2 regions of the Gottfriedia sp. NPDC058432 genome follow, and region 2 is predicted to be linked to the other one. Evidence: predicted binding sites of a transcription regulator. Region 2 holds the regulator's gene; the other holds the start of a gene.
What was found. The regulator NrdR, encoded in region 2, represses ribonucleotide reductase genes. The targets are predictions, from matches to a motif close to AACACNATATATNGTGTT.
Positions count from the first base shown of each region.

Region 1: a site for NrdR is predicted at 1,642-1,659, ahead of nrdI (class Ib ribonucleoside-diphosphate reductase assembly flavoprotein NrdI). Genes of this name have one in related genera too.

Region 1 covers NZ_JBHXLC010000034.1:6,550-9,957, reverse strand. The annotation lists gene ACFWM3_RS22740 (DUF6254 family protein) at 112-222, shown strand; gene ACFWM3_RS22735 (YkvS family protein) at 437-622, opposite strand; gene ACFWM3_RS22730 (spore germination protein GerW family protein) at 798-1,106, shown strand; gene ACFWM3_RS22725 (hypothetical protein) at 1,187-1,381, shown strand; gene nrdI (class Ib ribonucleoside-diphosphate reductase assembly flavoprotein NrdI) at 1,740-2,099, shown strand; partial or broken gene ACFWM3_RS22715 (ribonucleotide reductase N-terminal alpha domain-containing protein) at 2,086-3,213, shown strand.
Region 2 covers NZ_JBHXLC010000001.1:244,497-247,904, reverse strand. The annotation lists gene dnaI (primosomal protein DnaI) at 1-3, opposite strand, end outside; gene ACFWM3_RS01305 (replication initiation and membrane attachment family protein) at 18-1,448, opposite strand; gene nrdR (transcriptional regulator NrdR) at 1,485-1,955, opposite strand; gene speD (adenosylmethionine decarboxylase) at 2,270-2,656, opposite strand; gene ACFWM3_RS01290 (glyceraldehyde-3-phosphate dehydrogenase) at 3,149-3,408, opposite strand, start outside.

The DNA of each region.
Region 1 (3,408 bases), on a different contig from region 2:
CGTTTTATACGATTTTCTTGCTCAATCCTTCTAAAAATAATTAACATAGATTTTCATTTTTTGTGAAATGATAAGATGGCAAGAAATTGATTAATTTTAGGAGGAAAGAAAATGACAAAATCAAAAAAAGAAAAGGAACGATTTTGGAATGAAAGAAAGTCGAACCAACAGCCACATGATAAAGTAAAATCGTTTAAAGAATTGGACAAAGAAACAAAATAGCCATCTCCTTTACTAAAGAGTGAATGGTACTAGATTTTTATCGTGATCATTACTTATCACATTATCATTTGTAATCATAAAAAAAAGTCCCGTGATATACACGGGACCTGAGACTGATTTGGTAAAGAATTCTAATAAAATTTTAATATAATTGAAATTTATGTAGTTCGAACCTTTTAAAATATGAATATAAGCTGATATTACTATTATTAAACTATTCAGCTGTTTTTAGTATTTTATAATTTTTATGGTTTACGACTGTTAGCGGTTCCATTTCTAAATCTCTGAAGTTTTCCATTATGGATATGTCAACAATGACAGAATTTTTATTTACTTTTTGTACTCTACCTTTCAATCCCTGTTTAAACTCAATGATATTTCCTGCTTCTGCAATTTTCATGAGCATATCTCCTAACAAAGTTTTGACTTGACACCTTCTATAATGCATGAAAACGGTTTAAAGGTAAAGAGAAAATTTAAATTTTTTTACAATTTTGTCTTTTTTCATAAGAAATTATGTTTAAAAACCTTTTGAAAGGCAAAAATGGTTGTAGCACTTTCAGGAGGTTAGTTTGTTGAAAGAATGGTTTGAAGAGTTTGAAGTAGAAATTTCAAATGAAATTAAAAATTTGGTTAGTAGTAATACTCTTATAGGTGATCCGATTTTATATTTTGAAAAAATTATTTTAGTACCATTTTTTGAAATGATTTTAGCGCTAGGTGAAGCACATTCATCATACGAGTTTGCGAGTATCGGAACTGGAGTAGAAGTAATTCCTAAAGCATTCTTAGTTTTAAAAGATGGAAAAAGTGAAGTAATTTTAGTAAATAATAAAAATATGAATTTAGCTGTTACGGAAAAAATTCTTGATGTAACTATTTAGTTTCCATTAAGTACATTCTTTGTTAATGTAAGGTTTGAAGTTTATTTCTTGTGGCGATCAAAATAATAAAGGGTGATAGTATGGAACAAAATGAATTTATCAATTTGATTGATCAGCTAGTAAAAGGTGAGATATCAGAAATTAGTGTTACAAAAGATGATTTTTTAACATTTAGACAAATAATTGTTAATCGAGAGGACTTTAAGCACTTTCGTGGGATTGCACAGCATGGTGGCCATGCAATTTATACTTACTTAGAAGAAGCTAGAAGTTAACAATTTTTGTTAAAATCTAAAGTCAAAATAATATTATTTTAATCGAGTACTCATTAAAAGTTTGCGAAAAAAAAAAGTTTTTTTAGCTTTTTTTCTTATTTCGCAAGGTCTTAATGAGTACTTTTTTTGTGAAAATGTTATGACCTCATTTGACAAAAAAATTGTTTTACACTTTATTGCACTCTTCTCCATAATTTGTTAAATTTCATATATTGTTTTATTTCGAGACATATTGTCGAAATGTTTATTTTCTAAATTCAGTACCTATATGTTGTGTTTGTTCTAAAAAGGTAATACAATATGTAGGTATATAATATAAGTATTTTCAATATTCTTACATATTAACGAGGGTGATAATATGGTGATAGTTTACAGTTCAATGACTGGCAATGTTAAGCGATTTGTCAATAAAGTTAGAATGCCGTCAATCCAAATAAAAGATGGACTAACAATTGAAGTACCGTATATTCTCGTAACCTATACTACAGGATTTGGTAACGTACCTGAAAACGTAAGTACTTTTTTGGAGAGTAATTCAAAGTATTTAAAAGCAGTCAGTGCAAGTGGTAATAAAAACTGGGGAGATTCTTTTGCAGCAAGTGCAGATAAAATAGCATCAGACTATCAAGTTCCAGTGTTATCAAAGTTTGAACTGTCAGGGACAAGTCGAGATGTACAATATTTTATTGAGGGAGTGGAAAAGCTTGAGACATATTGAGCTGAATAATGAATTGACGATTAAAAAAGATGGTTTTTTTGATCTCGCAAAAGATAAAGAAGCGCTTCTTTGTTTCTTGAAAGAAGTTGAAGATAAAAAGATTCAGTTTTCTTCATTAAAAGAACGCTTAAACTATATGATTCAAGAAAACTACTATTATAATGTTGAGATGGATTACTCCTTTGATGAAATAGAAAAATTATATGAGTTAGTATACAATGCAGGATTTACTTTTCAATCATATATGGCCGCATCAAAATTCTTTAAAGATTACGCATTAAAAACAAATGATGGAAAGCATTATTTAGAAGGATATGAGGATCGAATTGCGATCGTTGCACTATATTTAGGAAGAGGCAATATTGAAAAAGCATTGAAATTAGCAAAAATGATGATTCAACAAAACTATCAGCCAGCTACTCCAACTTTCTTAAATGCTGGAAGAAGTAGAAGAGGCGAATTGGTGTCATGTTTCTTATTAGAAATGGACGATAGTTTAAATTCAATAGGATTTCAAATTAATACGGCAATGCAACTGTCAAAAATAGGCGGTGGTGTTGCATTAAATCTATCAAAACTTAGAGCTCGTGGAGAGCAAATTAAAGAAATTGATAACGCTGCAAGTGGTGTTGTTCCTGTTATGAAGCTATTAGAAGATTCATTTTCATATGCTAACCAGCTTGGACAACGTAAAGGTGCTGGTGCAACCTATTTAAATATTTTCCACTGGGACGTAGTTGAATTTCTTGATACAAAAAAAATCAATGCTGATGAGAAAAGTAGAATTCAATCACTATCAATCGGTTTAATAGTTCCAAATAAATTCTTTGAACTAGCAGAAAAAAATGAACCATTCTACGTATTCGCACCATATACAGTGTATAAAGAATATGGAATTCATTTAGATGACTTTGATATAGATGAAAGATATGAAGAGTTAGTAAATAATGAGCGTATTAAAAAGAAAAAGCTAGACTTAAATGCTCGAGATCTTTTAGTAAAAATTGCTGCGATTCAGTTAGAATCTGGTTATCCATATTTGATGTATAAGAGTAATGCTAATCAGCAGCATGCATTGAAGGATATTGGCGAAATTAAAATGTCTAATTTGTGTTAATAGCTAGCACCTTCTAGAAGAAATTCTAGTCGAAAACTCTGTTAAACGGGAGAAGCCTTATAATAGGTAATCTACCGTGCTAAATCTTATCTTAATTCGTTAATCTAAACTATTTATAGTAAGTGTCTTATAGGTATTAAGTGTTAATTCATTAATCAAAATGTAGCACAATATTTAGGAATGTCTAAAGAA
Region 2 (3,408 bases):
CATTAGCGTCCTCCCATTTAACGTTTCTTTTTATTTTTAAACATTTCTAGTTCTTTTTCTAATCGTTTTCGTTCTTCATCTATCGAAGAATCATTTTGGTTATTGATTGTTGCCGGTGCACTCTGAGAATCATTCGACTCATTTGATTGAAGCCAGTCAGGTACAATCTCAGTTCGAATTGTTTTATTTCGTCTATTACTTGAGCGAGTTTTAGCAGCAGTTGCACTCTGTTTAGTTTCTTCAAACTCTTTACGTGCAAGATCCATAGCCTGTTTAACTGTTGTTACACCTTTTCTCGCCCAATGACTTGCTATCTTAATTACGTAATTTCTAGAAAGCTTTTTATCTAAACGAATCATTACATAGTCAATTAACACATTTGCTACTCCAGGTAGAAGCTTTTGATCAATCATAATCTCTTCGATAATTTTCAAATCAGCTTCACTTGGTTCAGCTCCACCAGATATCTCCTTAAGGTACTGACGCGGAGAAATTGTTTCGAAGCAATGAATTAATTTTTCTTCTTGAGTTGATGGCTGCTCATTAACCATTTGTCTATGCTGAATAGGTTGAACCTTTTCAACAATCGTAGGCAGAGCTTCATGATGTTGGAATTGATACCAATCTCTAGCTTCAAGTCGTAGAGTCTCAATATTGATTTTATTATCTTCATTTAACGAGCGCATAACAATCGTTTTCATTTGAATCGGATTTATGCCATATAAAAATGCAAGTTTTAGAATTGTTTCTTTTACCTCTGTAGTAAATGCTCTTTTTGGAACAAACGAATCCGAAAGCCCATCTAAAAATAAAGCATAATCAAATTCTTCCATTTTGACAGATATTTTAATTGGCTGATTGTCTTGTAAAATCCTACTATCATTTGACGTAGAAAGATCGTTACTTTGCTGAATTTCATTTAATTGCTCAACTGTAATAGCTTGGAATACCGAATCAAATGAACGTGAAATCTCACGAAACCCTTCTTTCGCAAATGATTGTCTACTAAAAAAGGTTTTAGTTCGTTGATATTGTGTTTTTCCAATTGTTTTAAACAGAAAGATATTTAGGATAGGGTCTTCGAAAAAAGAATGAGGATCTAGCGGAGATTGAAGCTCATATAGAAGCTTTTTTGTACCATTTTCAAATCCTTCATAAACTTTAAGTAAGCCGATTCCTTCAAGGATTAATCTTTGTTCATAAATTGATTTTAAATTACTTTTCATTCCAAGCATTAAAGAATGATGTGTTAACGTATTAGGATTAAGGTCCGTTTGCTCACATTCACCCCAAAGTGTCATATATAAACTTAAAGCTTGACTACCAATTATTGGTTGATACAACATCGTTAATACTTGCCTATGAAAATTATGTAAATACCCAGCTGCCATTACAGTATAAGGATCCGCCGGTAGAACATCCATCCAATGTTGCTTATCAATAGACATTCAAACATCCCTTTCTTGTATCAAAAGAGCGAAGTATTATTCGTCTTTACCTCGCTCTTTGTTAATTAAATCTTTTAATTCATCAATGAATACATTAATATCTTTAAATTGACGATAAACTGACGCAAATCGTACGTATGCAACTTCATCAACTTTAGATAAATGTTCCATGACCATTTCACCTAGAACTTCACTCGGAACTTCTGATGTGCCACTATTTTTTAGTTCTTTTTCAATACTATGAATAATGTCTTCTAGCTGAGATAAAGAGACAGGGCGTTTTTCACACGCTTTAATCAGTCCCCTTAACATCTTATCTTTACTAAATTCTTCACGAGCTCCCTCTTTTTTTACAACTAAAATAGGATTATCTTCAACTCGTTCAAAAGTTGTAAAACGATGCTGACATTCTTCACATTCACGTCTTCTTCTAATTGAACGACCTTCATCAACTGGTCTACTATCAAGTACTCTTGTCCCATTAAAGTTACACGTTGGACATCTCATCGTTATAGTTCAACTCCAAACACTTAATTGTTTAAACGTATTATTATAACTCTATACTATAACAAATTCAAAATAAACTAAAGTTTATTTCATAAAAGTCATAAAGCCTATTTTTCGTCATGATCAACAAAATTTCATTATTTTATGTTAATGGAAATTATTTTTCACTATGTAAAGCTAGTTCATTCTCTAGAAGGCTATTAAAAGCAAGATTGTTTAGATAATCTAAAATCCGCTACAGAATATATTTTTCGGGTATGGTAATTAAGCAAAAACAAAAAAGAGAGATGAAAAATCACCTCTCTCAATTCTCTTTAGTTACCATTTACAACTTTTACATTATCAACTTGAATGGGACCCATTCCTCTTGGTAACTCAACGTTTTCGCGAGTATCAGCTTCTAAAGCTTCAGCGATAAAGTTTGCAGCTACATTCGGATCAATTCTATCACCGCAAGTGTAAACATCAATACTTGCATAACCATGCTCAGGAAAACTGTGAATAGTTAAGTGTGATTCTGAAATGATTACGACACCACTAACGCCATGAGGAGCGAACTTGTGAAAAGCAACTTCACGAACTTCTGCACCAGAGCGTAACGCAGCATCAACAAAAGTTTCCTCAATAAATTTCATATCATTTAATTTTTCTGAATTGCAACCCCATAATTCTGAAATGACGTGACGACCCATAGTATCCATATTCATTTCCCCCTTAAAATAATTTGTCATGACTTCTATTGCGAAAGTATGATCAACTACCACGGGGGAAAGTTAGTCCAAAGAGGTCCTAACCCTTTAAGTAATTAGTTATACTTTTAGAAGTTCACGAAAGTTAGTATACTTTTTTTAAATTTGAATTGCAAGATAAATTTTATTTTTTTGTTATTTACTAAATTAATTGTGAAGAAAATGCGTCAGGCAGATTTGAAAACACAGGAATGACAAGAAAAGCAAGTTACACAAAAGCTATGCCTTTTAAGGGGATATTTAACTTTTTCTGGTCTTAAATTTTTTTCTAATCTTAGTTCAACAGTCTTATTTCATAGATATTAAGTCATGCTTCACCCTTTTATGTAGTCATAAATTCACATTACTTCTTAATATGTCATACAACTTCAAAAAGACTAACTAGATTAACTAGTTAGCCTTTTGTATTCGTTTACAATTTTTTATAAGTACAATATTTAATGATTAAACAGTTTCAAGCTTTTTTATTTTAGATGCAACGATTGACACTAAGTCAACAACGCGTCTTGAGTAGCCCCACTCATTGTCATACCAAGCTAATACTTTAACTTTTGTACCGTCGATTACCATTGTAGAAAGAGAATCGATAATTGCAGAGTGTGTATTAGTATTAAAATCGATTGATACTAATGGCTCGTTACAATATTCGACAATTCCGTGCATTGAACCTTTAGAAGCGGTTTCAAACACTTCATTAATTTCTT